Regions from separate parts of the Paenarthrobacter sp. A20 genome, predicted to be linked through region 2. Evidence: predicted binding sites of a transcription regulator. Region 2 holds the regulator's gene; each other region holds the start of a gene.
What was found. Region 2 encodes Rex, which represses fermentation and respiration genes when NADH is low (regulators of the CRP and FNR family bind a similar motif). Its sites were predicted from a motif close to CTTGTGAANNNNTTCACAAG; they were not measured.
Positions count from the first base shown of each region.

Region 1: J3D46_RS18385 (glyceraldehyde-3-phosphate dehydrogenase) is a predicted target of Rex. The motif match lies at 2,755-2,774, and genes of this name have one in related genera.
Region 3: J3D46_RS08415 (queuosine precursor transporter) is a predicted target of Rex. The motif match lies at 6,356-6,375, and genes of this name have one in related genera.

Region 1 is NZ_JALJWH010000001.1:3,955,268-3,963,161, reverse strand. Features, by position in the region: gene J3D46_RS18405 (Nif3-like dinuclear metal center hexameric protein) at 1-679, shown strand, start outside; gene J3D46_RS18400 (zinc ribbon domain-containing protein) at 769-1,506, shown strand; gene J3D46_RS18395 (YaaA family protein) at 1,519-2,283, opposite strand; RNA gene rnpB (RNase P RNA component class A) at 2,341-2,732, shown strand; gene J3D46_RS18385 (glyceraldehyde-3-phosphate dehydrogenase) at 2,997-4,484, shown strand; gene J3D46_RS18380 (hypothetical protein) at 4,558-4,767, shown strand; gene J3D46_RS18375 (HNH endonuclease family protein) at 4,888-5,688, shown strand; gene J3D46_RS18370 (acyltransferase domain-containing protein) at 5,673-6,512, opposite strand; gene def (peptide deformylase) at 6,515-7,087, opposite strand; tRNA gene J3D46_RS18360 (tRNA-His) at 7,214-7,289, opposite strand; gene orn (oligoribonuclease) at 7,422-7,894, opposite strand, start outside.
Region 2 is NZ_JALJWH010000001.1:4,891,387-4,899,280, forward strand. Features, by position in the region: gene J3D46_RS22620 (cytochrome c biogenesis protein ResB) at 1-813, opposite strand, end outside; gene J3D46_RS22625 (cytochrome c biogenesis CcdA family protein) at 813-1,568, opposite strand; gene J3D46_RS22630 (TlpA disulfide reductase family protein) at 1,574-2,179, opposite strand; gene J3D46_RS22635 (histidine phosphatase family protein) at 2,182-2,847, opposite strand; gene J3D46_RS22640 (YceI family protein) at 3,056-3,607, shown strand; gene J3D46_RS22645 (hypothetical protein) at 3,786-4,484, shown strand; gene J3D46_RS22650 (hypothetical protein) at 4,748-5,446, shown strand; gene J3D46_RS22655 (redox-sensing transcriptional repressor Rex) at 5,494-6,201, opposite strand; gene J3D46_RS22660 (glutaredoxin family protein) at 6,278-6,532, opposite strand; gene J3D46_RS22665 (HAD family phosphatase) at 6,609-7,427, shown strand; gene J3D46_RS22670 (DUF559 domain-containing protein) at 7,606-7,894, shown strand, end outside.
Region 3 is NZ_JALJWH010000001.1:1,742,275-1,750,168, reverse strand. Features, by position in the region: gene J3D46_RS08450 (MFS transporter) at 1-522, shown strand, start outside; gene J3D46_RS08445 (RidA family protein) at 519-938, shown strand; gene J3D46_RS08440 (RraA family protein) at 935-1,543, shown strand; gene J3D46_RS08435 (NUDIX hydrolase family protein) at 1,621-2,160, shown strand; gene J3D46_RS08430 (DUF6707 family protein) at 2,234-3,280, shown strand; gene J3D46_RS08425 (SRPBCC domain-containing protein) at 3,331-4,041, shown strand; gene tgt (tRNA guanosine(34) transglycosylase Tgt) at 4,089-5,399, shown strand; gene J3D46_RS08415 (queuosine precursor transporter) at 5,415-6,125, opposite strand; gene J3D46_RS08410 (TetR/AcrR family transcriptional regulator) at 6,430-7,092, shown strand; gene J3D46_RS08405 (TIGR01777 family oxidoreductase) at 7,089-7,894, shown strand, end outside.

The DNA.
Region 1 (7,894 bases), 940 kb from region 2:
CATTGAGTGGGGCGCTGAACTCCTGATTACCCACCATCCTTTGCTCCTCAAAGGCGTGAATTCCGTCGCCGCGACGTCGGCCAAGGGCCTTGCCGTCCACCGTTTGATTGAGTCTGGTACTGGCCTCCTGACCGTTCACACCAACGGCGACTCAGCCGTCGGAGGAGTGTCCGACGTTCTCGCCGACGCCTTCGGCTTGGACAACGTGGTTCCCCTCACTGCTGCAGCCAACGGCTTGCCGGAAGAGGGCATCGGCCGGGTCGGTGACCTACCTGACCTGGTCACGCTCGGTGATTTCGCGGCGCGCGTCTTTGAAATGTTGCCCGCGGTGGCCGGTGGAGTCCGTGTGGCCGGCGACAAAGATGGATTGGTGCGGCGCGTCGCCGTCTGTGGTGGTGCCGGAGATAGCTTGTTCGACGCCGTCCGGGCCAGCCATGCCGATGTGTACGTCACAGCAGACATGCGCCACCATCCGGCATCCGAAGCCCGCGAAGGTGCAAGCAACGGCCGGCCTTACCTGATTGACGTTTCACATTTTGCCAGCGAATGGTTGTGGCTGCCTGCCGCCTCCGAAGCACTGGGCAACGTGCTTGCGGACCAAGGCTACGACGTCGAAATCCGTGTCAGCAGCACCAACAGTGATCCTTGGGACTTCATACTCACTCCCGGCGGGGACTAGAGTCTAGAAGGACATGGACAGCCTCAACAGATAGAGGCCGTCCGGCCGTGACTGATACCCGGTTCCGGCGGCGACAAGCGGAGGTAAGCGTGGCGAAAGCAGCACCGGCAGAACAATTGAAATTGCTTGAACTGCAGGGGCTGGACGCCAAGCTGAAGTCGTTGGCAGGCCGCCGGAAGGTTTTGGAAACGGACCCCCGCATCACGGACCTCACAGATGCCCTTAGCGTCGCCAATGGTGAGCTGGGAGCCGCCAAGGTCGCAGTACACGATGCCGAGTCCGAACTTCGCCGGGCGGAAGCTGACGTGGAGCAGGTTGCCACCCGCATTGAACGCGACGAGACCAGGCTCAACAGCGGCACCGGCCTGTCCAAGGACCTGGTGGCGTTGCAGAATGACATTGCATCGCTCAACAAACGCCGCTCGGACCTTGAGGATGTTGAGCTCGAAATCCTGGAGCGACTGGACACGCTGCGTGAGCGGCAAGCAGCCCAGCAGGCGATCGTTGACGATATCCAAGGCTCCTTCGGCAGCATCCGTGCCGAACTCGATGAAGCCATTGCTGAAATCGCGGCTGAAGAAACCGTGGTTCGTGGACAGCGGGCAGCGTTCGCCGATTCCCTGGACGGGGGAGTGCTCGCCGTCTACGAGAAGACCATCGCCAAGCGTGGCGTCGGTGCCGCCCGGCTGTTCCATGGGAAGTCCGAGGGGTCGGGCATGATGCTCAGCCCTGGCGACTTGGCCGAAGTCAAGGCCGCTGCTGAAGACGACATCGTCTTCTGCCCGGATTCCGGTGTCATCCTGGTCCGTTCGGCCGAGTGGAACTGACCGGCCCCTACATCAGCTGGACAGGATGATGTTGAGCGCGTGCGGCTTCCGGGCCGTGCCCTCAACAAGCTCCGCAGTCCAGACTTCGCCGGCGGCCTTCAGGAGCTGATCCGGAGTTGCAGGAGCTTTGCCGCGCCTTGTCAGCAAGTGCCGCGCCAGCTCGCCACGCGTGTGCTTGGCGAAGTGGCTCACAACGGTCCGTTCGCCGTTTGCTTCATTGAACACATTGACGTTGACGGTCTGCGCCGTAGGGGGAGCCCATGCTGCGGCGTAGGTGCTGGAGCGGCAATCCACCAGGAGATGGCCCTCGGCACGTGAGGCGAGGGCTGCGCTAAGTTGCGGCTTCCAATAGGAGGCGAGGCGTCCGACGTCGGGCAGCGCAGTTCCCATGGACAGCCGGTAGGCGGGTACATGGTCACCAAAGCCGATGGCGCCCCAGAGGGCGGAGACCACAAGGATCGACTCGGTCGCCTTACGGCGCTGTGTTGGCGTCATGGTGTTGTAGCCCAGGGCATCGTAGAGAACCCCGGAATAGACCTGGTGTGCCGGCGCTGCCGGTTCCGCATGGAGTCGGGTATTGCGTTCGACGTCGTCGCGCAGCGATGCACCGACGCCCAGCAACGCGAGTGCGTCCTCGTGCGCGCTCACGCTACCCAAAGCTTCCAGTACCTTTGCCCGATATGGATTCAGTTCCGGAAAGCTGAGCGACTCCCAATCGATGGCGGGACCTTTGGGAGCGGGGGTCTTGCCTTCGGAAGGCGGCAGCAGAATCAGCACCAGTCGATATTACCGGGGACTTTGGCCGGTCCCAACGCCGGTAGACTGGACGGCGGATGGGTCGACCAGGCGGTCGCGCGTCACGAAAGTGGCTCGAGGAACGTCCGGGCTCCGCAGGGCAGGGTGGTGGGTAACGCCCACTCGGGGTAACCCGCAGGCCAGTGCCACAGAGAACAGACCGCCTGCGCCGCATGGTGTTTGCATCACGCGGCAGCAGGTAAGGGTGAAACGGTGGTGTAAGAGACCACCAGCTCCCTGGGTGACCGGGGAGGCTAGGTAAACCCCACCCGGAGCAAGGCCAGACAGGACACGCTTGAGGGCTGCTCGCCCGAGTGTCCGGGTAGGCTGCTGGAGGGCGTCGGCAACGGCGTTCGTAGATGGATGGCCGCCACTCCTCTGCCGGTAACGGCAGGGGATGACAGAACCCGGCGTATCGGTCGACCCATCCATTTATGACTGCTGCAAAACCGGCGTGTGAGTGATTTCACGCCTTCGGGCGGCCTATGCTCCTTCCTTCCGCCTTAGAATGGTTACTGAACGTAGATGTTCTGCCGCCGGGACTGCGTTCGCAGCCGGCGGATTTTTCTTTGCTCTCGTTCAAGGCGCTGTGGGTGGACCGAAGCCCGCTGGCGCATGTGCCGCAGGACTACTCCGGGCGGCCGCTGCCATCTGCATACGAGGACGTATGTGGTTGACCCAAGGAAGGTAGTTCTGTGAGCCAGACGTCAGATTCTTGTCTTGATAAGTGGATGGGCCGGGAGGCTCTCGCCGAGGCCATGATTCCGGTGATCGGCCGGTTGTACCGGGAAAACAACGTGGTCACCAGCATCCACGGCCGCAGCCTGATCAACAAGTCCACCATGAACATCCTTAAGGCGCACCGCTTTGCCCGCCGGATGAGCAACCACGAGCTCCTGCTCGAAGAGACCGCACCCCTGCTGAACGCCCTGTCGGAGCTGGAACTCGGCGCAGCAGCCATTGATATTGCACGCTTGACCGAGAAGTTCCGGGCTGAAGGCAATGGCGCCTCCTTGGATGAGTACCTGCGAGCAGAGCTCGCTGAGATCGTGGGAAAGCGCGGCGCTGACGACCGCACCAGCACCGACGTCGTTCTTTACGGCTTTGGCCGCATCGGTCGTCTCCTGGCCCGCATCCTCATTGAGAAGGCCGGCGGTGGCCACGGCCTGCGACTCCGCGCCATCGTGGTGCGCAAGGGCGCTGAGAACGATCTTGTGAAGCGTGCCAGCCTGCTGCGCCGCGACTCCGTGCATGGTTCCTTCGAGGGCACCATCCGCGTGGACGAGGAAGCCAACACCATCACCGCCAACGGCGTGCAGGTCCAGGTCATCTACTCGGACAACCCCGCCACGGTGGACTACACGGCCTACGGCATCAAGGATGCCCTGGTCGTAGACAACACAGGCCGCTGGCGCGATGCCGAAGGCCTCTCCCAGCACCTGCAGAGCAAGGGCGCTGCCCGCGTCCTGCTCACCGCGCCGGGCAAGGGCGACCTCAAGAACATCGTTCACGGCATCAACCACAAGGACATCGCGGATGAGGACAAGATCGTCACCGCCGCGTCCTGCACCACCAATGCCATCACACCCGTGTTGAAGGCCATCAACGACAAGTTCGGCATCATCCACGGCCATGTTGAAACGGTGCACTCGTTCACGAACGACCAGAACCTGATCGACAACTTCCACAAGGGCGATCGCCGCGGCCGCTCCGCAGCGTTGAATATGGTCATCACCGAGACAGGCGCCGCAAAGGCTGTAGCCAAGGCGCTCCCGGAACTGCAGGGCAAGCTGACCGGCAACGCCATCCGCGTTCCGACGCCGGATGTTTCCATGGCCATCCTGAACCTCAACCTTGAAAAGGGCACTACCCGGGATGAGGTCAACGACTTCCTCCGCGAAATGTCCCTGCACTCGGATCTTCGCAAGCAGATCGACTACATCGATTCTCCCGATGTTGTTTCCACGGACTTCGTTGGCTCACGCCGTGCGGGCATTGTTGATGGCCTCGCCACGATCTCCAATGACAAGAACCTCGTACTGTACGTCTGGTACGACAACGAGTTCGGTTACTCCTGCCAGGTAGTCCGCGTCATGGAGGAAATGGCCGGCGTCAACCCGCCGTCGTTCCCGGCCCGGGACGTCGTGGCTCCTATCGCAGTGCTTGAAACGGCCGGAGCCTAGGCACCCGGAAGTATTCTCGGGTTTCCCGGCTGTGTCACTGGTATCAGCCGGGAAACCTGACCAAAATGGGTTCATGGAAAATGAATCAACGCTTGAACACGAGACCACGCTGGAACACGCGCTGGACGTGGCCCGCGCCAATCATAAGCAAGCTCAAAAGCTCTTGGATCAAGCCGTTGCGGCCAACTCCGCTGGCGACGTCACTGACCAACGGGTGGAGCAACTGCGGGGGCTCCTCGCGGTAGCAGCGGAGGACCTCCAGCGCGTGATGCGCGAGCAATAACCTCACAGATTGACCTTCTCCATGGTGTGACTTCTCCTCCACACTGTGGATACCGGCTCTGACTGTCGGGGCCTTGTCCTACGCTCGTAGGACAAGCCTGCCCCCACTGGATGGAGTCCCTTGAGCATCACCTGGTCTGCCTATAAACGCGCTCGGCGCAGATCCCGACAAGCATGGACAATTCTTGGCCTGGCCGCCGCAACCCTCGTGGCTGGGCTTTCGTGGTTTTTCACCACAGGCCAATTCACTGCTGCCGATTCGTGGGTCGTGGGACCAAGCGAAGCCCCGGTTTTCGACCCTGCCTGGATGAAGCCGCTCCGCGGCGCTGCTCCCGTTGCTGCCGAAAAAGCGGCCGAGGCCTTGGATAGGCTGCAGGTAAAGGGCAGGGCTGCGAAAACGGACTATGACAGGGCTGCCTTCGGGCAGGCCTGGGCCGATGCCGACAGGAACGGGTGCGATACCCGGAACGATATCCTGCGTCGGGATCTCAAAGCCGTCGAGTTCACGGAAGGCTCATCGTGCAAGGTAGCAGGCGGCAGCCTTCACGAACCCTACACCGGAGCGCAGGTATCCTTCCGGAGAGGCCAGGACACCAGCTCAGCCGTTCAAATCGATCACGTGGTTGCCTTGGCAGACGCATGGCAGAAAGGTGCACAGCAGCTTACTGTCCAGCAGCGGCAGATGTTCGCAAACGATCCCCTGAACCTGATCGCCGCTGATGGCCCCGCGAACGTTAAAAAGGGCGCAGGAGACGCCGCGACCTGGCTGCCGGCTAATAAGAACTTCCGGTGCCACTATGTCGCCCGGCAGATTTCGGTGAAGGCTGCCTACAAGCTGTGGGTGACACCAGCAGAGAAGGACGCCATGAAGGGCGTCCTGTCCTCCTGCCCGGAGCAGCAGACCATCTACAGTGCCAGGTGACCGTGCCCCAATTGCCAGGTGCCGCCGTCGTCGATCCTCTCCAAGACCACACGCTGGAGTGAGGTGTCCCGGGGGAGCCTGTCCAAGTCCTGTAGCCCGCGTTGCCGGAACGTGAAGTACACGGCATCTGTTGGGGCGTCCGTGCAGCGATCCAGCGTGAAGCGCCGGGCAAAGGACGCAATATTGCTGTCCGGGAGCCGGTCCGCGAGGTAGGGATCCAGCATCCATGAATCACAGGTGGCAACAGCTGCTGGTTTATCCGGGAAATAGCGGGCGAAGAACAGGCGGGCCTCGGCCAGGCTGGCATCCACCAAGGCGGGGGAGAGCCCGCCATCTTCGGGAATATGAACGCCGAGTACCCAGCGCTGGTCCTCCGCTGGAGTACCGGCTTGAGCGGTTTCCTCCGGGCCGCGGACCAGATGGAACTGCAACCGGCCCAGCCTGAACAGATTCCCTGCCATGTGTAGGGTCAGCCAACCCCAGGTATCAAGGCCAAAACGTCCGTGGACCCGGCGGTTGATCCGGAGCTGCAGGCCCATGTCGGCCAAGGACGCCGCGGATACCTCCGGACTGATTCCACGTTCCAGATGGTGGGAGTAAACGGCTGGGGCGAAGCGGAGCAGTGCTTCGATCCATACGGTCTCGCTGGCGTTGTCTTCCCTAATGCTCTCCAGCGGAAAGGTTCCGAGGCGTTGCTGCAGGGCTGCCATGGACCGCAGCACGGATTCATCGGGCGGCGTAGCCAGAAGGCGGGCGCATTCATCCGCATCGGCGCCAGTGATGTCCAAGAGCCCGAAAAGTTCGCTGTGCGTGTTGGCGGACATGCTTAGTGTCCGAAAGGATCGGGGTCGACGCCGGGCATCCACGTCAGGCCGGGCACACCCCAACCGTTTTTCTTGGCTTGCTTGAGTGCCTTCTTTGAATACCTGTCCACGAGCCGGTTGACGTAAAGCTTGCCATCCAGGTGGTCGAACTCATGCTGCAGGATCCTGGCGAACCAACCGGTCGCTTCAAAGTCCACTGGGTTGCCATTGCCATCGAAGCCTTGAACCCGGGTCCATTCAGCCCGCTGCAAGGGGTAGTACTCGCCAGGGAAGGAAAGGCACCCTTCCACATGCTCGTCAGGGTCCGGGAGTGCTCCTGAGACTTTGGAGAGAGTCAGGATCGGGTTGACCACGACACCCTGCTCCGGGACGTCGTCATCATTGGCGTACTTGTAGACGAAGAGCCGCTTGCCCACACCGATCTGGGGGGCGGCGAGCCCCACCCCGTTCGCGGCCTCGTTGGTCTCGAACATATCCGCGATCAGGGTGCGGAGTTCGTCGTCGAAAGCCTCGACTTCACTTGCCCGACGGTGCAAAACAGGTTCGCCCCAAATGGTGACTGGCAGGACGGTCATGTCAGTTCTTCCTTTGTCGATCGCTGAAGTCCGGAGCGGCGTTGGTCCGCATTCGGGTTAAAAGCAAAGGCCGCACCGGGTAACCGGTGCGGCCTTTGTGGAAACCGGCTCTGGAGCCAATCTCGGTGGGGTGAGCTACGGGGGTTGAACCCGCGACCTCCTGGACCACAACCAGGCGCTCTGCCAACTGAGCTAAGCCCACCATGTGCCTTTTGGGGCTGAACCGTTTGACCGGCTTTCCTTCAAGGCAACGACAAATAGCTTACCTGCTGTTTTGGGGTGCAAAGTCCACTTTTGCCGGTTTTGGCGAAAAAACCTTGAAAAATGGTGCAGATCACACCTTTTCGTTGGATCCCAAGGTCTCGGCGGTGGCAATGATGTCCTTGGAAATGCGCTGTGCTGTTGCGGTGTCCGGCCCGGGGGCGGCAACGAAGACAGCTTCCCGGTAGTAGCGAAGTTCGTCGATCGAGTCCTTGATGTCGCCCAGGGCGCGGTGGCCGCCGTGCTTGGCCGGCGACTGGAAGTAGGCGCGCGGGAACCAGCGGCGTGAGAGTTCCTTGATGGTGCTGACGTCTATCACGCGGTAGTGGAGGTGCTCGACGATGTTGGGCATGTCCCTGGCAAGGAACATCCGGTCCGTTCCCACTGAGTTGCCGCCCAGGGGGGCCTTGCGGGGATCCGGCACCCACTTCTCGATGTACTCAAGGACCTGGGCTTCTGCCTCGGCCATGGTCTTCCCTTGGGGAAGTTCGTCAAGGAGCTTGGAGCGTGTATGCATGTCCCGCACAAAGTCGTTCATTTGTTCCA
Region 2 (7,894 bases):
CTGCATCGAGTAGGGCTGGAGCGAACTGCTCTGGAAGTTGGTGCCAGGCGTGAATTGGTCGTAGCCCACCAACGTGTTGACGAACGTGTCGCCCTCCACCAGGATGCGCTGGCCGCTGTACCCGAAGAGACCGCCGATGGCCACTGACACCAGCACGCCGATCAGGGAGGTGTGGAACACCAGGTTGCCCACTTCCTTCAGGAAGCCGCGCTCGGCACCCAAGGACGGCAGGGCGCCGTCGACGTCCCTGACCTCAACACGGTAGCCGCGCTTCTTGAGCAGCCCGGCGGCATCGTTAATGGCCTTCGACGCCGGGACCCCGGCGTCGGCGGGCAGCTCCAGCGTGCCGTACTCCGGCAGGCGCGAAAGGCGCTTGGGGGTGCGCGGCGGCTGGGACTTCATGGCCTTGTAATGGGCGATCGCGCGCGGAGTGACGCAGCCAATCAGCGAGACAAACAGCAGGATGTAGATGGCCGAGAACCAGGCCGACGAATACACGTCGTACAGCTGCAAGGCATCGAGCAGCTCGCCGTAAGACGGGTTGTCCTTGATGTACTGCGTGACCACTGACGGATTCGCGGGCCGTTGCGGGAACAGGGAACCCGGTACGGCGCCAACGGCGAGCAGGAGAAGGAGGAACAGCGCCGTGCGCATGCTGGTCAGCTGGGTCCAGGCCCACCGCAGCATGCCCATGACACCGAGCGCGGGAAGCGCGGCCTCGGACTTGGCCTGCTGGAGTTTTCCTTCCGCTGTGTTTCCGGGCGTGCTCTCAGCGGACGGTGACTTCTTCTTGGCTTTCACGGACTCGCTCATCAGATCGGCAACTTCACATCGTTTTGGAACCAGTACTGCAACTCGGTCACCCAGGTTCCCCACACACCGGTGGCCATCAGGATGCCGAGCAAAATCAGGATGCCTCCGCCGATCCGCTGGATGGCCAGCCGGTGCTTGCGGAAGAAGGACATGACTCCCATGCCCCGGCGGACGGCCAGCGCGATCAGGAGGAACGGAATGCCGAGGCCAAGGCTATAGACGAACGCCAGGAGTGCGCCCTTGGCAGCAGAGGAACCACCGGACAGGCTCAGCAACTGTACCGCGGAGTACGTCGGACCAATACAAGGCGCCCAGCCCAATCCGAAAGTGAGTCCAAGCAGCGGCGCACCCCATAGTCCCGCCGGGGGTTTTGCATGGATCTTCGCGTCGCGCTGCAACCAGCCGAAGCCGCCCATGAAGACCACGCCCATGATGATCACCAGGATGCCGAGCAGTTGCGTGATCCAGGCATTCTGCGGACCGGTCAGGAGCGTCCCAAGCTGGCCGAAAGCCCCGCCCAGGAGAACAAAAATCACCGAGAATCCAAGGACGAACAACCCGATGCCGGCCAGCATGCGGCCCCGCCGCTGCTTTTCAAGGTCGACGCCGGTCAGCCCCGTGACGTAGCCAAGGTAACCCGGGACGAGCGGCAGCACGCAGGGCGAAAGGAACGAGACCAGCCCGGCCAGCAATGCCACTGGCACGGCCAGCAGCAGTGATCCGTTGAGGATCGTCTCGGCGAAGGGACTGTTCATGGGTGCTACTCGGCCACTGCGGAGGTGATGAGGGCTTTCAGGGTGCTCTTCTCGATCTCGCCGAGCACGCGGGAGGCAACCTTGCCTTCCTTGTCCAGGACCAGGGTTGTGGGCACGGCGCCCGGGGGCACGATGCCGGACACGGACAGGAGCACAGCCCCGTCCTTGTCGTTGAAACTTGGGTAGGTGATGTTGAAGGTCTTGTCGAAGGCATCGGCTGTGGCTTGTTCATCCCGCAGGTTGACGCCGAAGAACTGGACGCCCTGGTCCTTGAAGTCCTGGTGCAGGGCTTCAAGCTGGGGCGCTTCGATGCGGCAAGGGGCACAGGCGGCGAACCAGAAATTCAGGACGGTGACTTTGCCCTGGAGGTCCTCGGGCTTCACTGTTTCGCCGTTAAAGAGGGTGCCTTTCAATGCCACGGGCGCTGCACGGTCAGCCTTGGCGAACTCCGTCACCGAACCATCGCCGGCCACATAATTCTTGTTGTCGCCTGCCTTGGCTTGCTTTGCCAGCGAGTCTTCCTGGGCGCAGGCGGACAGGCCCATGGTCAGTCCTGCGAGGAGGACGCCGCCGGCGGTCAGCACGCCGCGTCGTGAGAGATTGTTATCCATGCTTATGCTCCCGGTGTGCTCGCCGCGCCGGGGAGCAGGACAGCAGCAGGCTCACTGTACTCAACGCGGATGATCTTGCCGTCATCGTCCAACGTGAGGGAAGTAAGGGACGTCAGGGTGCACTCGCGCTTGCGGGGGTCATGCGCCAAGCGGCGTCCCTCCGCCGTCAACCGGGTGGACCAGATGGGCAGTTGGTGGCTGACCAGGATGGCTTCGGCGCCGTCGCCGCCCAGCTCGATTGCCTTGACGCGGGCGTCCTCAACTGCGGCGAGCACGCGGGCAGCCTGTTCCTTGTAGGGCTCTCCCCAGGAAGGCCGCAGTGGATTCCGGAAGTAGAACCAGTGCTTGGGCTTCAGGAACTCACTTTTGGTGGGGTGGAGTCCTTGGAAATGGTTCTCGGCCTCGATGATGCGCGGCTCGGTGGTGATCTCCAGGTTCAGCGCCTCGGCTGTGGGCATCGCCGTTTCCTGGGCCCGTGTCAGAGGCGACGCGACCAGGTGCACGATCTTGGCGCCCTGGCTGGCGCGGGCCGCGAAGTGATCGGCCAGCATGCGGGCCATCTCCCGGCCGCGTTCGGAGAGGTGGAATTCCGGCAGCCGTCCGTACAGGACGCCGTCGGGATTATGGACCTCGCCATGGCGAAGCAGATGGACAGTTGCTTGGGGCATGTTTACCAGTTTCTCAAAGAAGCGGGGCGATCCGAAATCTTCTACCGCTAGTAGAACTCAAAGTTTTTCCGAAATGTTCCCCGGAGTTGGAATAAAAGATGCATATGCATGTTTATACTAGACACGAAGCTCGGTTGACGCTTCAAGCAATCGGCGTCAACCAGGCAAGCACGCAGTACCTTCCACTAGACATAGGAGCAACACCATGATGACTCTCCCCGCCACCGTCACCACCGGCACCTGGACCCTCGACGCTTCCCACAGCGAGATCGGCTTCACCGTCCGCCACGCAGGTATCAGCAAGGTCCGCGGCCAGTTCAAGGACGCTTCGGCCACCCTCGAGGTTGGCGAAGCCCTCACCGACTCCAAGGTCAGCGCCACCATCCAGACCGCCAGCTTCGACTCCGGCGACGTCAACCGTGACGGCCACGTCAAGGGCGAAGACTTCTTCGACGTGGAGAAGTTCCCGGAGATCACCTTCGTGTCCCGCCACGTCAAGGCCAACGGCAACAGCTTCGACCTCGTGGGCGATCTCACAATCAAGGGCGTGACGAAGGAAGTTTCCATCGAGACCGAATTCAACGGCGTTGCCGTGGATCCGTTCGGCAACACCCGCGCCGGCGTTTCCGGTGAAACCACCATCAGCCGCAAGGACTTCGGCCTCACCTGGAACGCCGTCCTCGAAGCCGGCGGCGTGCTGGTCAGCGACAAGGTAGTCATCAACCTGGAACTCGCTTTCATCGCTCCTGCTGCTGCATAGTCCCAGCCTTCGCCCGAAGGCAGCCAAACGGCGCCGTCCACAGTTTCCGGCTGTGGGCGGCGCCGTTTTGCAATACACGGAAGTCACCCCGCAATTGTTCGGCAAACAGCCTGTATTAACCTGCGAGTTGGCTGCGAAGTTCCTATGCAACCTTCAACCTGCGGTCTACAGTGATGCCATGAGTACCCCAGACGAAGCACCACAGCCACAGCAGCCCGGCTCCCAGCCTCCGCAGCCCGGCAATGTTCCTCCTGCGGGTTACCAGCCTCCGCAGGGCTACCAGCCACCCCAGGGTTACCAGCCGCCGTCGCAACCGGGCCAGTATCAGCAGCCCGCGCCACCGCCGCCCGGCCCCGGCCAGCCTGCCCCAGGGCAGCCCGGTTTCCACTTCGAAATGCCCACCGACGGGCCCCGCAACTTCAACGACGTCATGCCCCAGGGCGGATTCTCGGGAATGTTCAAAACCCAGGGCCTTCCAACGGAACTGAAGGTCTCCTACTTCATCTGGGTGATCTCCGGACTCCTGGGCCTGCTGTTCGGGCTTATTGGATTCTTCGCCGTCATCGCCGCCTTCGCGTTCGCTCCGGCCATCGCAGCCCTGGCACTGGTCCTGCTCCTGCTCGCTTTGGCCGTGGCCGCAGCCCAGGTGGTCCTGGCCATGAAGATGAAGGAGGGCAAGGAGTGGGCACGTCTGGCATTGACCATAGTGGCCGCTGTCTCCCTGCTGCTCGCCATCTTTGGAGCGGCAAACGGCAGTGGATCGGGCATGGGACTGGGCGGAAACTGGTTCGGCTTCCTCGTCAGCGCAGTAGCCGTTGTCCTCATGTGGCTCCCGAATTCCCAGCTCTGGTTCAAGGCAGTAAAAGGTCACGCTTAGCGCTGGCTGAACTGCCGCCGTCGTTCCCTGAACGGCGGGCATGTGAGCAGAAGGCCGCGGCGAATCCCTGGTGGATTCCCGCGGCCTTCATCATGAAGGCGTAAGCCAACATGATGATTTTTGCTGTGAGCCTCAAATACCTGCGTGTGATCGACTGCAGCGTCAGACCCGGGAGGTACGGTGGAAGCAGAACCACGCTGGGGGCAGGGTCATTTTGCTGATCCCGGCGGCCGCACCAGCAGTCGAACAAGCAAAGGAATGCCATGAGCAACCCTCCGTACCCGCCGTCAAACCCAGGCGATGCCAACCAGCCAGAGCAGCCAGGCGGCCAGCCCGCTGCGCCGCAGTACGGCCAACAGTCACCCGTCGCGCCGCAGTACGGCCAGCAGTCACCCGCCGCGCCGCAGTACGGCCAGCAGTCACCCGCCGCCCCGCAGTACGGCCAGGCGCCCGCCGCACCGCAGTACGGCCAGGACACCAACTGGCCAAGCCAGCAGCCCGGCCCCACCACTGTGCCGCAGATGGTCAACATCGCTTTCTGGCTGATCGTCGGAGCCGGAGCGATTTGGCTCATCTCCATCCTCATTGGCATGGCGGCCCTGAGCGATCCCACGATGCGCAGCATGGTGGAAGACCAGATGGCTGCCGGCGGTGCTGCGGACGTCAGGTTCGAAGACGTCCAGGGCTTCATTATCGGAGTCATGGTGGTAGTGGGGATCATCGGTGCGGGCCTCTACGCACTCGTGGCCATCAACGTCCGCAAGGGCCGGAACTGGGCCCGGATCCTTGGAACGATCCTCGCCGCGCTCTCCATTTTCGCCCTCTTCCCGTTGAGCCTCGCGACGCTCTCCGCACTCCTGGGAATCGCCGCAATCGTCCTGCTCTACCTGCCGGCGTCGGCTCCTTACTTCCGTAAGGCCCAGCCGTTCGGCAACGCATACCAGAACCCTTACGGCCGCTAAAGACGCGGGACTCCAAGCACTAAACGCGGGCGCGGACCCGGCGAAGGCTAAACAGCCTGGCCCGGTGTCTGCGCCCGTTGTGCGTGGTAGGCCAGAATCTGGAGCTCGGTGGCCATGTCCACCTTGCGGAGGTTCACATGCGGTGGAACCTGCAGCAGGACTGGAGCGAAGCTGAGGATGCTCCGGATTCCGGCGGCAATCACGCGGTCGCACACAGCCTGGGCCACCGTGGCAGGCAACGCCAGCACCACCATATTCGTGTGGGTACGCTCCAGGACCCGTTCGAGTTCGGCTGAGTCGCTGACCCGCAGCCAGCCCACTTCATTACCAATCACCATGGGATCGGCGTCGAAGATGGCTACGACGTCAAAGCCCCGGGATTCGAAGCCGCCGTACCGTGCCAGTGCCTTGCCGAGGTTACCGGCGCCGACGATCGCGACCTTCCAGTCGTGCGTCAGGCCAAGCGCGGCCGCTATGTGGCGACTCAGGTACTGGACCTCGTAACCAACACCCCGGGTTCCATAGGAGCCCACGTAGGAGAGGTCCTTGCGGAGAGTGGATGAGCTGACGCCCGAGGCCTCAGCCAGCGCTTCGGAAGAAACCCGTTCCACGCCCTCGGCCAAAAGAGAGTTGAGCGCGCGCAAATAGAGGGTCATCCGGGCCACAGCCGCGGGCGGGATCTGCTTGGCGGCAGGTTCGTTGTCCCCGGTTGTTGCTTCCGGTGACGGTTCCAGCGCAGTCACGGTATTCTCCATTGCGTCGCTTTGTTGTTCCACTCTATGACCCCCGGCCGGACTCAACAAAAGCCGTTACTTACGGGTAACCGCACCCTCAGCCCTCCAGGACTTTCTTCAGGGTGCGGCTCAACCGCTGCTCATCGATCTTCCAAAAATCCCGTTGGACGCCATCCACCAGCACTACGGGAATCTCTTCGGCAAACCGTTCCTGCAGTTGGGGATCGTCGTCGATCCTTTGCTCCGTCCACTGCACACCCAGGCTTTTCGTTACACGTTCGACGGCGGCACGCGCCTCCGTGCAGAGGTGGCAGTCAGCTTTAGTGAGGAGGACGACGTCGGGAATAGCCATGGGATAACGGTAACCGCCCGGATCCCCTCCCGGGCGCCGTCAGCGCGAGGCGCCGGCGATTGACTAGACTCAAAGCATGCCCGAGGAGAAGAACGCCGCTGTGTTCGCGGATGCCAAAGTGCAGAAGCGTACTGGCGAAGCCGCATTCTTCGATGTCGACAACACGTTGATGAAGGGCGCGAGCCTCTTCCACGTGGCCCGCAAAATGTATGAGCGCAAGGCATTTACGCTCCCCCAAGCTGCTGGTTTCGCCTGGAAGCAGTTCAAATTCGTCATGCGCGGCGAAAACATGGAAGACGTCCACGCAGTGCGCGACTCCGCCCTTACCCTCGCCGCCGGCATCACCGTGGATGACATCAAGGCATTGGGCGAAGAGGTCTACGACGAAATGATCGAGTCGCGGATCTGGCCCGGAACCAAGGCCTTGGCGGAACAACACCTCAGGGTCGGCCGGAAGGTGTGGCTTGTGACGGCAACACCCATCGAGGTTGCCACGGTCATTTCCACACGGCTCGGCCTGACGGGCGCCCTTGGCACAGTGGGCGAAGTCGAAGACGGAATGTACACAGGGAAACTTGTGGGTGACATCCTGCACGGGCCCGCAAAAGCCGTCGCCGTTCAACTCGTCGCCGACCGGGAGGGCCTGGACCTGGAGCACTGCTGGGCCTACAGCGATTCAGCCAACGACATTCCGCTGCTGACCATGGTGGGGCACCCCGTAGTGATCAACCCGGATGCCAAGCTCCGCAGGCACGCCCGCGAGAACAACTGGCCCGTGTACGACTTCCGTTCCGGTCGCCGCGCAGCAACGCTGGGCCTAAAGGCCGCCACCGTCGGCGGAGCGATCTACGGTCTGTGGCGAGGATTCTCAAGGTTCCGCGGCCCCCGCATCTGACCCCCTCTCACCAAACAGCCCCTCCCGGCCAACCCCCTCTCACCAAACAGCCCCTCCCGCCCAACCCCCTCTCACCAAACAGCCCCTCCCGGCCAACCCCCTCTCACCGCATGAGTTCAGCCACAGCGCCTGTGGATAACTTCTGCACGTGCTGGGCTTCTTGGGCAACAATGCCCGTATGCAAAAACCGTCGCCCGTTCCTGCCTTGCTGGCTTCTGCCCCCTTCACCATTGACGAGGCCAAGGCTGCGGGCTTGGAGCATGCGCAGCTCCGAAATCGAAACTCATTCGAAAGTGTCAGCCAAGGAATCTACCGTCCCACCAATTGGGACTTTGACCTGACGGAAGCTGCGCGATCCCTCTCAGCGGCGAGTCCTGGCGCATGGATCTCCCATGTGACCGCCGCCAGGATACACGGCCTTTTCCTCCCGCCGTGGCTGGCCGATTCACATGAACTGCACCTCAGTA
Region 3 (7,894 bases), 3.1 Mb from region 2:
GAGAGCCTGATGCTCTGGGTAGTCCTGGCATCCTGCATCCTGGGGCTGTTCCTCATCCCGTTCTTCGGCAAGCTCTCGGACAAGTTCGGCCGCAAACCGATCATCTTCGCCGGCGTTGCCGCCGAGGCCGCCCTCGCGTTCCCCATGTTCTGGCTCATGGATACCAAGTCGGTGGCACTGCTCTTTGTTGCTTACCTGGCCATGATGACCGCGTTCTGCGCCAACTACGGCCCCATCGCCACGTTCCTCGCCGAGCTCTTCGGCTCCAAGGTCCGCTACTCCGGCCTCTCCGTGGCCTACATGCTCTCCGGCTTGCTGGGCAGCGCCGCCACGCCGTTCGTCACCACGTGGCTGCTGGGCATGACGGGACAGAGCTCCTCGATCGCCTGGTACATCATGGCCGCGGCCGGGCTGTCCTTGGTGGCCCTCTTCCTGCTGACCGAGACCCGGTACGGCAACATCGACGCCGTCGATGAAGCTCCGGCCCTGGCCGGCTCCACGGAAGCCGCGGCAGCGAAGTGAAGCCAAGCACCATCGGGCGCCTGGCTGGCATCCCCGGCCAGGCGCCCGCCGTCGGGCCCTTTTCCCCAGCGGTCATTGCCAACGGTTTTGTCTTCACCTCCGGCCAGATCCCCGCGATCACCGGCCTGGACCATCAGCCGGACACCTTTGAAGGGCAAGTCCGGCAAACCATCCAGAACCTCGCGGGCGTGTTGGAAGCCGCAGGATCCAGCCTTGACCACGTGGTCAAGGTCAACACCTACCTGACCAGCCAGGAGCAGCTGGAGGAATACAACCGGGTGTACGTGGAGTACTTCGGCACCGCCAAGCCGGCGCGGACCACCGTGTGCGTGAGCCTGTGGGGCGTGTCCCTGGAAATCGAATGCGTAGCAGTGCTGGCCAACATCACGCCGGACACCCCGGAGGAAACCCCATGACCCCAACACTCCTTGGAGACCTGGCAGCAGTCAGCTACCCGACCATCGGCCACTTCCTCGAGGACGGTTTCGTCTCCCCTGCCATCCAGTCGCTGCTGGCAAACGTGAAAATCGCCGGACCCGCCGTCACCGTACGCATCGAGGACCACGACGCCATCGCCATGAACCACGCCCTGCTCGCGCTCCAACCCGGGGACGTGCTGGTGGTGGACATGGGCGGCGACCACCAGCACGCGCCCGTGGGGGCCGTAACGGCAGCCGCGGCGCTCGCCCAAGGAGCGGCCGGCGTCGTGGTTGATGGGGTGGCCACCGATGTGTTGGAACTGAGGGAGGCCGGCCTTCCGGTGTTCGCCCGCGGGACGTCATGCCTGACCACCAAACGCCTGTACGGGACCGGCTACGCCGTCAATGTTCCGGTGCACTGCGGAGGAGTGGAGGTCAACCCCGGCGACCTTGTCCTAGGCGACGACAACGGGCTGGTCATCCTCTCCCCCGAAGCTGCCCGCGAGGTGCTGGGGAAGGCGCTCGCGTCGGACGCGGCCGAGCCGGCCATCCTTGCGCGCATAACATCCGGGGAGCCCCTCGAATCCATTCTGGCGCTCTAATACCGCCGAGAGCGTAACGCCGCAGCCACCGGGACGCCACCAAGGAACTTCGGCTGGGGATGGGGTAGAACTTAACCATGAGCGTACGTACACCCGACCCGTATCCAGGCTGGCTTTCAGATGAAGACCTCTTCGAAGCCCGCGGCCGCCTCCCCATGGTCTACGTGGAGGCTGTCCCGGTCAGGTTGGATCCGCTCGGGTATGTGAACGAAGTTGGCACGCTCCTGCAGGGCGACGCCGACGGCAACATGGTCCGCTACCTCGTCTCCGGCCGCGTCCTCTACCGTGAAACGATCCGCGCGGCGCTCCTGCGGCACATGGAGAAGGACCTCGGTCCCCTGGCCTTCCCGCAGCTGCCCATCAGCCCCGTTCCCTTCACCGTGGCGGAATACTTCCCGGCTCCGTCGCAGACCGGCTTCACGGACGACCGCCAGCACGCCGTCTCGCTGGCCTACATCATTCCCGTGACCGGTGAATGCGAACCCCGCCAGGACGCCCTCGAACTCACATGGATGACGCCCCAAGAGGTGCTGAGCGAGAACGTCCAGCAGGAATTCGACGGCGGACGCGGGAACCTCGTGCGGCAGGCGCTGGCTTTCTCGGGCATCGTTCTCTAGCGGGTCCCCGCCCCCGGGCCGGCCGGTCTTTGTAGACTGGACGGCGGACCCCAAGAGAACCAAAGGACTTCCGATGACTCACAGCCCAGCCACACAGCAATACAGAGAGAAGCAGGCTGGGGACCTGTTGCCCGGAGATTTTGTCTATCCGCCCGGCGACGGGCCAGCCGTCGAAATCGGCAGCATCGAGGTGCAGCATGACGACTACGGCGTGGCCGCGCTGCTGCTGGTGACAATGGTCGACGGCGGCACGGTGCGGATCGCTGTCGGGTCCAGTGTTCCTGTGGGTGACGGAGTTTCGGCCGGCCCAGGTGATGCGGCCACGGACGGCGACGCAGCATCGGGAGCCCCCGACTCCAGCACCTCAGGCTCCAGCACCCCAGACTCCCGCACCCCAGGCTCCAGCACCCCCGCGGAAACCGACGCCGAGGCTTCCGCCGGACCCGCCGTCGTCGTGCCTCCCCGCCCGGAAACGCCGCCCGCGTACACGGGCCCCGGCGCCGAAGAGCTAGCCCTTATCCCCGAGCCCGACGGAACCCCTGAAGCCGTGGTTCGTGCCGCCGCCGCCAACCACAAAGGCAAGAACGGCGTGCAGGTACTGTCCGAACGGCTCGCCAAGGGAATCAACACGAAGTCTGGAAGCTGCCTCCGGGACCTCAGCGACCTCGCGTTCGACCTCTGCATCGTGCTGCGCGATCCGGACCATGCCTTGGCCGTGGCGGACCTGTTGAACGTGCTGCCGTTCGACGGAAACCTGGACCGCTGGGCGTCGATCGAACGGGCGCTGGCGCTGTCCAGCTTCATCTGCCGCGAAGCCGGGCAGACCGAACGGGCCGCCGTCTACGAGAAGCTGCTGCGCGCACCCGAGTCCCAGGAAGAGGACCCGTTCAAGGCCCGGATCAATGCCAGGGTCCGCCAGCGCTCACTCAACGAACCCAATCTGTACGACAAGGAAATCTTCCGCGCGATCGACAACGGCAACCACGAAGCCGAGCGCGAATGGCGGTTCCTGCGCCTCGAAGCGCTGATGTTCCTGCGCGCGCACGGCGGTTCGAAGACCATCGGCGAGGAAGAGTTGGCCCGGAGGATCGGCAATGAGCTGGAATCGGTGCGCGCCTAACGCTGCTGCAAGGCTGTTATGTGGGCGCGAACGGCGGTAGATTCGGGGCCATGACGAACAATCTGAGCGTTGTGGTTAATGCCGATGCACAGCAGGTTTGGACCATGCTGCGTGAACCGTCGTTGGTGGCCCAATGGCATGGCTGGGAAGCCGATGATCTCACTGCCGAAATCAAGCAGATCTACTTCAACACCGACGTTGTGGAAGGGCCCGATCACACGAGCCTGGCTGTCAACGGCGGCGACGTCTTTGAACTCCACCCCGTCTCCGGCGGCACGGAAGTGCGGGTCACCCGGGTGGCCCTGGACCACGATTCCGAGTGGGCTGACTGGGACGAGGACATCACCCAGGGATGGCTCACGTTCCTTCATCAACTGCGCTTTGCCTTGGAGCGGCACCCGCACGGGCACCGGCGGACGCATTTCGTTTCCCTCCCGGGCAAGGGCGGGCCGGCGATCGAGAAGCTGGGGCTCGGGGATTTGCCGCCCGTCGGTGATGAGTATTCGCTCACGCTGTCCACGGGCGAGAAGATTTCCGGAAAGGTCTGGTTCAAGAGCCGGCACCAGGTTGGCCTGACCGTGCACAGCTACGCCGAGCACGGGGAAGGGCTGCTGATCGTCGCCGAGCAGCTGCCGATTCCGGAGAAGAGGCCCGACGGCGGGTCCATGGTGATTGCCTCCACCTACGACTTGGGGGCCCACACCTTGGCGGACATCCGGTCCTCATGGGACAACTGGAAAGAGTCGAACTACGGGTCCTAGGGTTTTTTCGGCAGGCTGCTCCCGGTAAAGCTGGCACACTTGGTAGCGTGCCAGCTTCCTCATCTGCCCCAGCATCCTCCCCTGCGCTGCCCGGTTTGTCCCACCGGCAATCCGAGTTCTCCTTTTCGGTGGGCAAGCGCCTGACTGAAACGTGCTCGCCGTCGGACGCCCAGGTAGAGGCCAACGGCGGCGCCTTCCTGGGCCGCACCGGAACCATCACCACGCCGCACGGGACCATCCAGACGCCCGCGTTCATCGCCGTCGGGACCAAAGCCACCGTCAAAGCAGTGCTGCCCGAGTCCATCGCGGAACTCGGGGCACAGGCTGTCCTTGCCAACGCCTACCACCTGTACCTGCAGCCCGGGCCCGAAATCCTCGACGCCGCGGGCGGGTTGGGCGCGTTCATGAACTGGTCCGGGCCGACCTTCACGGACTCCGGTGGATTCCAGGTGATGAGCCTGGGCTCGGGGTTCAAGAAGGTCATCGACATGAAGAACGTGGACAGCTCCGGTCCGGATGACGCGGTGGCGCCCGGCAAGGAACGGCTTGCTCACATCGATGATGACGGCGTCTGGTTCAAGTCCCACTTGAACGGTGACCGGCACCGCTTCTCCCCCGAGATCTCCATGCAGGTCCAGCACCAGATCGGCGCGGACATCATGTTCGCCTTCGACGAGCTCACCACGCTGCAGAACTCGCGGGCGTATCAGGAGGAGTCGCTGGAGCGGACACGATTGTGGGCGCTACGGTGCTTGGAGGAGCACGCTTCCCTGACTTCGTCCCGCGTGGGCAAGCCATACCAGGCGTTGTTCGGCGTGATCCAAGGCGCCCAGTACGAGGACCTTCGCCGCAAGGCCTGCCAAGACCTCGGCGCCATGCCCTTTGATGGGTACGGAATCGGCGGGGCGCTGGAGAAGGAAAACCTGGGCACGATTGTGCGGTGGTGCAACGAGGAACTGCCCGAGGACAAGCCGCGGCACCTGCTGGGCATCTCCGAGCCGGACGACATCTTCACGGCTATCGAGAACGGCGCCGACACGTTCGACTGCGTCTCCCCCACCCGTGTGGCCCGGAATTCGGCGTTCTACACGCCGTTTGGCCGGTTCAACCTGAGCGGGGCTCGCTATAAAACCGACTTCGGGCCCCTGCAGGATGGATGCGACTGCTACACGTGCGTGAACTATTCACGGGCCTACATCCACCACCTGTTCAAGGCCAAGGAAATGCTCTCGGCAACCCTCATCTCCATCCACAACGAACGCTTCGTGGTGAAGATGGTGGACGATGCCCGACTGGCCATCGAATCCGGGGACTTCTTCGAGTTCAAGGCGGAGACGCTGGGCCGGTACTACTCCTAGTCGCCGAGTTCGAGGCTACGCAGCGACTACCCCGTAGCTGGGCTCGCGCTTCTTGATCCAGCCGACAACCAGCACCGTGACGGGGACGAACAGGAACTCCACGGCGGTCTTATAGACGAAGCCAACCAGGGCGTAGTTCAGGAACGAGCCGAAGTCCGTGATGCCGATGACCGATGCGGCGATGCTGCAGAAGATCAGGGTGTCCACGAATTCGCCCACCACGGACGAGCCCATCAGGCGTGCCCACAGGGATTTCTCGCCGGTGCGGGCCTTCATCTTCACGAGGATCCATGAGTTGATGGTCTGACCTGCCAGGAAGGCAAGGAGTGAACCAAGGACGATCAGCGGCACGGGCCCAAGGGCCCCCTCGATGGCTGCCTGCTTGGCGGTGCTGTAGTCGTCACTGAAACCAGGCAACACGATGATGATCCAGTAGCAGAGGGAGGCAAAGACCGAGAGGGCAAACGAGGTGATGATGGCCTTGCGCGCCACCTTGAAGCCGTAGACCTCGCTCATCACGTCGCCCAGGATGTAGGCGAGAGGGAACAGGAAGAACCCGCCGTCCGTCAGGATTGGCCCGAGTGCGACGCCCTTGGACGCGCCGATGTTGGACAGGATCAGCACCACGGCCATGACGGCCAGCATGATGCCGAAATACGGGGAGCCGATTGAAGCAAAGCGTGGGGCGGGCTTGCTCAAGGTACTGGAGCCTGAGGGCGAGGGCATGGGTCATCCATTTCGTAGTGGTTCGCGCAGGCCCCTTTGTTCAGGGAGCCCCGCTGTATTAGCACTGTGGTTGGTGGGGCATACCGCCCGGCACCGGTTCCATTCTCCCACCTGCCGGCGCCCTCTCACCTCCCACGCCCTTTCCCCCGGCGCTCTCTCACCTTTCACGCCCTTTCCCCCGGCGCCCTCTCACCTTTCACGCCCTTTCCCCCGGCGCTCTCTCACGTACACTTTTGAACACGTTCAGAAATGGTGGCATACTCATCCTTGAACACGTTCAAAAGTTTCATCGAAGGAGTGCAGCATGGCAGCGAAGAGTGAGCAGACCCGCCAACTGGTAGCCGACATTGCCCTGAGGATGTTCCGTGAGATCGGCTTCGAAAAAACCACCATGCGAGCCATTGCCCAGGAAGCGGGGGTTTCGGTCGGCAACGCCTACTACTACTTCGCTTCCAAGGACGAGCTCGTCCAAGAGCTGTACCTCCAGGTTCAGGACGAACACTCGGTTGTTGCCGCCAAGGCACTCAACGACGTCCAGGATCTCGCTGGCCGACTGAAGGCAGTGCTTCACACGGGCATCGATGTCATGGCGCCGTACCATCAGTTCGGTTCCGACTTCATAGCGACGGCGATCCGGCCGTCGTCGCCCGTCAACCCGTTCGGCGAGGCGTCCACCGCCGCCCGCGAGGCTTCGCTCGCGATCTTCCGCTCCGCCGTCGAGGGTTCCTCCCCCGCCGTCGCAAAGAAGCTTCGCGGCGATCTGCCAGAGTTGCTGTGGCTGGCCTACATGGGCGTCGCGCTGTTCTGGGTCTACGACAAATCCGCGGGCCAGCGACGCACGCGCAAGCTGATCGACGGGGCCGCGCCTTTGGTGGCTCGCGGCTTGTCGCTGGCCAAGATTCCGGGCGTGAGCAAGGTGTTCGACGACGTCCTGGGACTCGTCCGCAACGTCAAGGAAGACTCATGAGCTCGCAGACAGTGGTGATCGCGGGTGCCACCGGCTTCATCGGCAGCTACTTCCGGCAGCGATTCATTGCCGAGGGCTGGCAGGTTCGAACGGTTGGGCGGGACGCGTCGGCCGATGCGCAATGGAACGACGACGGCGCCATCACCAGAGCGCTGAACGGCGCCGAGTTGTTGGTGAACCTCGCCGGACGCTCCGTGAATTGCCGTTACAACGAGCGGCGCCGGCGGGAGATTCTGTGCTCCCGGGTTCTCACAACTCGAGCCTTGGGCCGGGCGGTTGCCGCGTGCGCCGAACCGCCCGGGACGTGGATCAATTCCAGCACTGGAACCATCTACCGGCACGCGGAAGACCACCCGCAGTCGGAGGTTTCAGGCGAACTCGGCAGTGGGTTCTCCGTGGATGTCGCCCGTGCTTGGGAGGACGAGTTGGCGGCAGCTGATGTGCCGGGCACCCGCAGAGTGCCCCTGCGCATTGCGATTGTCTTGGGGGCCGGGGGCGTCATGAGCCCTCTCCGGAATCTTGCCCGGCTCGGCTTGGGCGGGCACATGGGACCGGGCACGCAGAAGTTTAGCTGGATCCATGTGGAGGACTTGTTCCGTGTTGTCCTGTTCATCCACGGTCACGGTGAGCTGAGCGGTCCGGTGAATGCGGCGACACCCTACCCCGTAGACAACCGCGAACTGATGTCACTGGTCCGGCAAAGCATGGGCGTCCCGTTCGGAATTCCAACGCCCGCATGGCTCCTCGAGGCCGGCGCTGTCCTGATCCGGACGCAGACAGAACTGGTGCTGAAGAGCCGCTG